Linked DNA regions of Chelatococcus sp. HY11. The protein of the gene in region 1 binds, or shares a complex with, the protein of each later gene. Links are inferred from orthologs where the notes say so. Each region holds a gene or a part of one and is shown in the gene's direction. Other genes may lie near its edges.

Region 1 (3,615 bases):
CCTCGGGGCGACGCATTGTTTAACGCGGGAAGACGGTGGATGTGCGCCTCGCCGGCTGAGTGACGCCGGCGACGCGGAGCTGTCAGACGTGTTTCGCCCCACGGAAAAATCTTGATGAACAGATCGTTAACGCGGTCCCCTGGCGCTGGGCTGCCATGCCGAATTGTAATAACCCAAAAGGCGCGGAGCGTGCATGATAGGGCGTCCAGGGAACGTCCAGAGGTGAGCGGCGAGAGCCGTCTCCAGCTATCGCCGTGATACTGTCAACGCATGCGCGCGGAATGCTCTATGCCGTGCTCGCCAATCTCGTCTTCGCAGGCTGCGATACGGTCGTAAAGCTTCTTTCGACCCGTCATCCGGTCTTTCAGATCATTACGATGCAGGCCTGCGTGGCGTCCGTCGTTGTGCTTCTCGTCTTCATGCGTGGTGGTTATATCGCCAAGCGAAGCGGGCTTGTTCATGATCGGCACATCCGTAATCCCAAGCTTCTGGCGTTGCGCGGCCTTCTCGCCGGGATCGGATCGACGGCGGGCCTTTATGCCTTTTCCTTGCTTCCTCTTGCCGATGTCTACGCGATAACTTTCGCATCGCCTCTTTTGGTGACCATGGCATCTGTTCTTATCTTGCGGGAGGAGGTCGGTATTCGGCGCTGGGCGGCCGTGATTGCGGGCCTGATCGGCATTCTCATCATGGTCCGGCCGGGATACGCGGCGGTCAACATGGGCCATATTGCGGCCTTCATCAGCATCTTTGTGTCCACGGGCGTGGTGCTGATCATGCGGTCGATCGGCGCCACCGAAAGCCGCAACATGATGGTGGGGGCAGTGCTCGCCGGCCAGCTGATGGCCGGCATTCCCGGCACCTTCCTCTGGTTTTCCCCGCCTTCGGCTTTTGATATCGGCCTCGTGGTCGTGGGCGGCCTTCTGAATGTCGCGGCGCAGTTCCTGTTTCTCGAATCACTGCGACTGGCGCCGGCCTCGAGCGTCGCGCCGATGCAATACACCAAGCTCGTCTGGGCGCTGATCGTCGGCGCGCTGCTGTTCGGGGATCTGCCGACGGTCCACATGCTGCTCGGCGCCGCCATTGTTATCGCGTCCGTGCTTTACATGTTCCATCGCGAACGCAAGCGCGGGGTGGCCCCAAGTGTCGCCTGATAGGGGAGATGTCGCATAGGCTTGTATAGCCTAACGGTGCGCTCATCGCATAAGCGCTCGCGGCCTGAACGGAGCTCGGCCAAGACGATCCGCCTTTCCGCTTGATCGCGTGTCGCCAGCCGGTATCGTGCCGCCATGAGCGACAGCATGACGGGTTACAGCTTCGCGGGTGAAGGTTTCGCGACGAACACCCAGGAATGGACGGTCTCGGGCCTGTCCGGCGCCTTGAAGCGGACGCTTGAGGATGCCTTCGGCCATGTCCGGCTCAAGGGCGAGGTCTCCGGCTATCGCGGACCGCATTCCTCGGGCCATTGCTACTTCGCGCTGAAGGACGAGGGCGCCAAGCTCGAAGCGGTGATCTGGAAGGGCGTCTTCAACAGGCTCAAGATCAAGCCGCAGGAAGGGCTGGAGGTGGTCGTCACCGGCCGCATCACGACCTTCCCCGGCTCCTCGAAATATCAGATCATCATCGAGACCATCGAGCCCGCCGGCGTCGGCGCGCTCATGGCCATCCTGGAGGAACGCCGCCGCAAGCTCGCGGCGGAGGGGCTGTTCGACGAGGCGCGCAAGCAGCTCCTGCCCTTCCTGCCCACCGTTATCGGCGTCGTCACCTCGCCGACGGGCGCCGTCATCCGCGATATTCTCCATCGGCTGGAGGATCGTTTCCCGAGCCATGTGCTCGTCTGGCCCGTGCGTGTGCAGGGCGAAACCAGCGCGGCGGAGGTGGCTGCCGCGATCAGCGGCTTCAACGCGCTTCCCGCCGGCGGCGCCATTCCCCGGCCCGACGTCATCATCGTCGCGCGTGGCGGCGGCTCGCTGGAGGACCTGTGGTCGTTCAATGACGAGGCGGTCGTGCGTGCCGCCGCTGACAGCGACATTCCCCTCGTCTCGGCTGTGGGCCATGAGACGGACTGGACGCTCATCGACTACGCGGCCGATCTGCGCTGCCCGACGCCAACCGGTGCTGCGGAGAAGGTCGTGCCCGTGCGCCGCGAGCTCGCGCTGCGTCTCGCCGATCTCGGCCGCCGGCATGGCGAGGCGATGGCGCGGCTCGGGGAGCGTCGGCGGACCGAATTGCGGAGCCTGACGCGGGCCTTGCGCCGGCCGGAAGATCTCGTCGCCGCGCCGCGCCAGCGGCTCGATCTAGCCGCCGGCAAGCTTGTCCATGGCTTGCGTGTCAACGCGCGCCGGCATGAAGTTGCGCTCGGCGCGCTCGCCCAGCGTCTCCTGCGCCTGTCGCCCCATCTGCAACTCGAACAGGCGCGCGCGCGGCTGGCGCGGGCGGGGCAGCAGCTCGACCGCTGTTTCGCGGCCAACAGCCATCGCCATGCCCAGGCCTTCATGCGCGTGGCCGGCAAGCTGTCGCGCCGGGGCCTCCGGCACAGGCTTGATCGGGGCCGAGATCGGCTCGCTCTCGCGGGTGCCCGCCTTGGCGAAATGGCACCTGAAATCGTGGCGCGCCGCCGCAAGGCGCTTGAAAGCGTCTGGAAACTGATCGACAGTCTGGGCCATAAGGGCGTGCTTGCCAGGGGCTATGCGCTTGTGCTGGACGAGGCGCGTCATCCCGTCCGCAGCGCGAGCGCGGTCACGGTGGGCATGCCTTTGACGATCATGCTGTCCGATGGTGATTTCGGCGCAGTTGCGGTTGACGGCGCGGAGGCATCCGGAACGGGAGCGCGTGGAGGGGCCCGCGGTGGCCGCAGCGCGGCCCGGAAGACGGGTGAGGCGGCGGCAAAGGCTGGCCCGGACACGCAGAGCAGCCTGTTCGACACCTGATCGCGCGACCTATGTAGCAAGGGCGTAACCATGAACCGGCATGACTATCGCTTCAACGGGAATGGCGAAGCGAGCCTCCAGTATCTCGACGCGGATTTTCGCGTGCTGAAGCCGGGCAGCTATGTGGTCTGCTCGGTCACTGGCGAGCGCATTCCCCTCGACAGGCTTCGCTACTGGAGTGTCGACCGGCAGGAGGCCTATGCCTCGCCGGAGGCCGTACTGCAGCGCCACAAGGTGCTGCGTGCGGTTTAGCGGGTTCTCTGATCTGATGAAAACGCTGAACATCGTCCGTCATGGCCGGGCTTTGTCCCGGCCATCCCGATCCCTGTGGCTCGCGCTTTTCCGATCGGGATCCCCGGCACCAGGCCGGGGATGACGCCGGTTGGGCAGACGCTTCAAGGTCGTCGGACAATGCTCTAGGTCTTTGTTTTTGAGCATTTTCTTCACGCGAACCGGTTTCCACTTCGCTTGAAAATGCTCTAGCGGGCGCGCTGCCGGCCCTTCTTCGTTTTGCGCAGCCAGCCCGATATGAAGGCGGCCAGGCCCGTTTCGTCATCGGGCACGAAGCGCACGGGCAACACTGCGAGGCCGGGCAGATGGCCGATATCGTCGCCGAGGCGCGCGACATCTTTCTCCGTTGTCACGAGCAGGGCGTCCAGAGCCAGGGCGCGGGCCGCCAGGGCCT
Region 2 (4,591 bases), 100 kb from region 1 along the record:
GAGCGGCCTGGCCTAGAAGAACGGCTTGGCTCGCGCTGGGCCGTGTGGGTCGGCGGCATCGCGCTGGCGCTCGGTGGTTTCCTGCTGGTGCGCTTTTCCGTCGAACAGGGCTATTTCGGCCCTGGCGTGCGCGTCATGGGCGCCGCCCTTCTCGCGCTCGCGCTGATCGCCGCCGGCGAATGGTTTCGCCGGCGCGAGCGCGCGGAAGCGTTTGCGGGCATCCCCTCGGCGCATGTGCCAAGTGTGCTGACGGCGGCGGGAACCGCCTCGGCCTTCGCGACGGTCTATGCGTCCTACGCGCTCTACGACTTCATCAGCCCCGCGACAGCCTTCGTGCTGCTCGGCCTCGTCTCCCTGGCGACGTTGACGGCTTCGGTGCTGCATGGTCCGGCGCTGGCGGCTCTCGGGCTTCTCGCCGCCCTCGTCTCACCGCTTCTCGTCTCCACGGAGGAGCCCGAGCCCTGGGCGCTTGTCATCTATCTCCTCTTCCCCGTAGCGGCCTCCTATGCCCTCGCACGCTTGCGCCTGTGGAAATGGCTCGCGGTCTCGGCCGCGATAGGCGCCTCGCTCTGGGGCGCCTTCCTCGTGCTCGCCTTCACGACGGGTCATGCACCGGCCCTGCTGACGCATATCGTCCTCCAGGCCCTGCTCGCCGTCGCGCTTCTTGTCGTGGACCCGAACCGCGGCGTGGACGACGAGAGAGCCTACCCGGACAGGCTCGGCCTCTTGGTGCTGGTCGTCTTCGCGGCCCTGGCGGGGCTCGCCATGACGGTATCGCTCGACGGCGGCACCCGCGCGCTCTTCGGCGGGATCATGGTCGCCCTCTACATGATGACCGCGGTCCGCATCGCGCCGGCAGCCGGCGCGGCCGCGCTCGCCGCCGCCATAGCCGGCGCCGGGCTCTTCCTCTGGCCCGTTGCCAGGGAAGCCCTCGCCGAACCGCAGAACGTGCTGCCCGGCGGCGCGGGCAGCGTGCCCATGCCCGAGGCGCTCAACCTCTATCTCACCTTCGCGATAGCCAGCGGCGCGGCCGTGGCGCTGGCGAGCCTCTGGCGTATCCTCGTCGGCGCACGCCTGCCCGTCGTGACGATCGCCTGCTACGCGGGCGCGGCGACGGTCGGGCCGCTTGCCCTTCTCGTCATCGCCTATTGGCGTGTCGCCGGTTTCGACAAGAGCATCCCCTTCGCCTTCGTCGCGGCCGCCCTTGGCCTTGCCGCGACCTATGCCGCGCGCCTGACGCGCTCACGGGAAACGGAAGCGCCGGTCCTGGCGCTCGGCACCGGCGCCTTTGCCTCCGCGGCCGTCGCGGCGCTGGCGCTCGGCCTCACCTTCGCGCTCGACAAGGGCATGCTGACGGTCGCCTTCGCGCTCGCGGCGATCGGCACCGCCTGGATCGGCTGGCTTTGCCGCATCCCGGCCCTGCGCTACGTCGTCGGCGCGATCGGCGCCCTTGTCCTCGGCCGCGTCATCTGGGACCCGGCCATCGCAGGCAGCGATCTGGGCACCACGCCGATCCTGAACTGGCTGCTCTGGGGCTATGGTGTGCCGGCGGTCAGCTTTGGCCTCGCCGCGGTCGTGCTGGCCCGGCATCGCCGGGACGCCATCACGCAGCTCTGCGAAAGCCTCTCGATCGTCTTCGCGGCGCTGCTCGTCTTCTTCCAGATCCGCCATGCGCTCAATGGCGGCGACATCCTGCGGGAATCCTCCAGCCTGATCGAGGCGGGTTTGATGGTGACATCGAGCCTGCTGTTCTCGCTGGTAATGGTGCGCTTCGACGCGCGCCGGAGGGACCCGGTCTATCGCATCGCTTCGCTGGCTTTCGGCGTTTTCTCGCTGGCCGTGTCCTTCGGCCTGCTGGCCGTCATCGATAACCCGGCCTTCTCGGGCGATCCCATTCCGGGCGGGGCGATCTTCAACGGGCTTCTGCTGGGCTATCTCATCCCGGCGATCGCCGCCTTCGCGGTGGCCTGGTATGCGCGGCCGAGCAGACCGACGTGGTATGTCTACACCGCTGCCGGGCTCGGCCTCTTCCTGCATCTCCTCTATATGCTGCTTGAGATCCGGCGGCTGTTCCAGGGACCGGTGGTCAGCCTGTGGCGCATGACCAGCGAAACCGAGCTCTGGGTTTATTCCCTGGCGCTGCTCGCCATGGGGGTCCTGCTACTCGCCATCGGGCTTATCTGGCGGCTTCGGCTCGCCCGGCTTCTCTCCGGCGCCTATATACTGACCGCCGTGCTCAAGGTCTTCCTGGTCGACATGGCGAATTTGGAGGGCGCGCTCAGGGCACTTTCCTTCATCGGGCTCGGCCTCGTCCTGGTCGGCATCGGCCTAGCCTACCAGAAGCTTCTCCTGAGGGCACGCCCTCATAATCCCATGCCACAGCCAGGCACGCAGCCGCCCGCGCCGCCGCAATAATGCCGCGTGGACCAGCGACAAGGTGGAACGGCTCCAAGCTTGCAACTTGGGGCCTAAACGGGCGATAACGCGCACCATGACCAAAGACGTTTCCAAGGATCCATCCCCTCGCGCTGCCAACCAGGCCGACCTTGCCGCCCTTCCTTTCGAGCGGGCGCTGGCCGAGCTGGAGCAGATCGTCGCGCGCCTCGAGCGAGGCGATGTGGCGCTTGAGGAATCGCTCACCATCTATGAGCGTGGCGAGGCTCTGAAGGCGCATTGCGAGGCCCTGCTCCGACGGGCCGAGCAGCGCATCGAGAAGATTACCCTGTCGTCCGACGGGCGCGCGACGGGTACGGAACCGCTCGACGTCGAGACATAACCAGTCGTCCGACCGGATCGCCCTCCCTTCCAGCCAGGCGGGCCGATCGTTTTTTGCGTGAGGACCATCGCCGTGCCGGCAGCCACCCCACTTCTGGACACGATCGCCCTGCCCGAGGACCTCAGGCGCTTGCCTGACTCGGCCCTGCGACAGGTCGCCGACGAGTTGCGGCAGGAGACGATCAGCGCCGTCTCGATCACCGGCGGCCATCTCGGCGCGGGCCTCGGCGTCGTCGAATTGACTGTCGCGCTCCATCACGTGTTCGACACGCCGCGAGACCGGATCATCTGGGACGTCGGCCATCAGGCCTATCCGCACAAGATCCTGACCGGACGGCGCGATCGCATCCGAACCTTGCGCAAGCCCGGCGGGCTTTCCGGCTTCACCCGCCGCTCCGAGAGCGAGTACGACCCCTTCGGCGCCGCCCATTCCTCGACCTCGATTTCCGCCGGCCTCGGCATGGCCGTCGCGCAGACGCTTGACGATGCGGGCGGCAAGGTCGCGGGTGAAAAGCCGCGCAACGTGGTCGCCGTCATCGGCGACGGGGCCATGTCGGCGGGCATGGCCTATGAGGCGATGAACAATGCCGGCGCCATGAACGCGCGGCTCATCGTCATCCTCAACGACAACGACATGTCGATCGCGCCGCCGGCCGGCGCCATGTCGGCCTATCTCGCGCGCCTCGTCTCCGGTGGTACCTACCGCTCCATCCGCGAGGTCGGCAAACAGCTCGCCCGTCACCTGCCGAAGTTCCTCTATGAAAAGGCACAGCGCGCCGAGGAGTTCGCGCGTGGGTTCTGGACCGGCGGCACGCTTTTCGAAGAGCTCGGCTTCTATTATGTCGGCCCGATCGACGGCCACAACCTCGACCATCTCCTGCCGGTGCTGCGCAACGCGCGCGACGCGACCTCCGGGCCGATCCTCGTCCACGTGGTTACCCAGAAGGGCAAGGGCTACGCGCCGGCCGAGGCCTCGGCCGACAAATACCATGGAGTCGGGACCTTCGATGTCGTCACCGGCGTCCAGGCCAAGCCCAAGAGCAACGCGCCCGCCTATACCAAGGTCTTCGCGGAGAGCTTGATCGCGGCCGCCCGCGCGGATGAGAAGATCGTCGCCGTCACCGCCGCGATGCCGTCGGGCACGGGGCTCGATCTGTTCGGCCAGGCCTTCCCGACGCGCACCTTCGACGTCGGCATCGCCGAGCAGCATGCGGTCACTTTCGCGGCCGGCCTCGCGACGGAAGGCTACAAGCCCTTTTGCGCCATATATTCCACCTTCCTGCAGCGCGCCTATGACCAGGTGGTCCACGACGTCTCCATCCAGAAGCTGCCGGTGCGCTTCGCCATCGATCGCGCCGGCCTCGTGGGCGCCGACGGCGCGACTCATGCCGGCTCGTTCGACATCGCCTTCCTCGGCTGCCTGCCCGACATGGTGGTGATGGCCGCCGCCGACGAGGCGGAACTCGTCCATATGGTCGCAACCGCCGCCGCCTACGACGAGGGGCCGATCGCCTTCCGCTACCCGCGCGGCGATGGCGTGGGCGTCGACATGCCGGAGAAGGGCGTGCCGCTCCTCATCGGAAAAGGACGCGTCCTGCGCGAAGGTACGCGCGTCGCGCTGTTGTCGCTCGGCACGCGGCTCGCCGATTCCCTGAAGGCGGCCGAGATTCTCGAGGCGCGCGGCATCTCCACGACCGTCGCCGACGCGCGTTTCGCCAAGCCGCTGGATCTCGACCTGATCCGCCGGCTCGCCCACGCGCATGAATGCCTCGTCACCATCGAGGAAGGCTCCGTCGGCGGCTTCGGCGCCTTCGTG

Evidence for each region.
Region 2: the proteins of xseA (region 1) and KIO74_RS09445 are in contact, whole or in part, in a cryo-EM structure (PDB 8TXR), measured with the Escherichia coli proteins. The link is inferred for Chelatococcus sp. HY11 from one-to-one orthologs.

Annotation. Positions count from the first base shown.
Region 1 is NZ_JAHBRX010000001.1:2,152,657-2,156,271, reverse strand. What follows is about bases 691-3,615. They hold xseA (exodeoxyribonuclease VII large subunit), read left to right. Parts: upstream 691-1,301; coding sequence 1,302-2,930; downstream 2,931-3,615. Other genes in these bases: lpxK (tetraacyldisaccharide 4'-kinase), read right to left, coding at 3,410-3,615; KIO74_RS09905 (DUF2093 domain-containing protein), read left to right, coding at 2,961-3,182; KIO74_RS09915 (DMT family transporter), read left to right, coding at 691-1,154. In the rest of the region: more of KIO74_RS09915, read left to right, coding at 282-690. UniProt on the Escherichia coli protein: Bidirectionally degrades single-stranded DNA into large acid-insoluble oligonucleotides, which are then degraded further into small acid-soluble oligonucleotides.
Region 2 is NZ_JAHBRX010000001.1:2,047,736-2,052,326, forward strand. Bases 1,300-4,133 are described here. They hold KIO74_RS09445 (exodeoxyribonuclease VII small subunit), read left to right. Parts: upstream 1,300-2,491; coding sequence 2,492-2,776; downstream 2,777-4,133. Other genes in these bases: KIO74_RS09440 (DUF2339 domain-containing protein), read left to right, coding at 1,300-2,415; dxs (1-deoxy-D-xylulose-5-phosphate synthase), read left to right, coding at 2,843-4,133. In the rest of the region: more of KIO74_RS09440, read left to right, coding at 1-1,299; more of dxs, read left to right, coding at 4,134-4,591. UniProt on the Escherichia coli protein: Bidirectionally degrades single-stranded DNA into large acid-insoluble oligonucleotides, which are then degraded further into small acid-soluble oligonucleotides.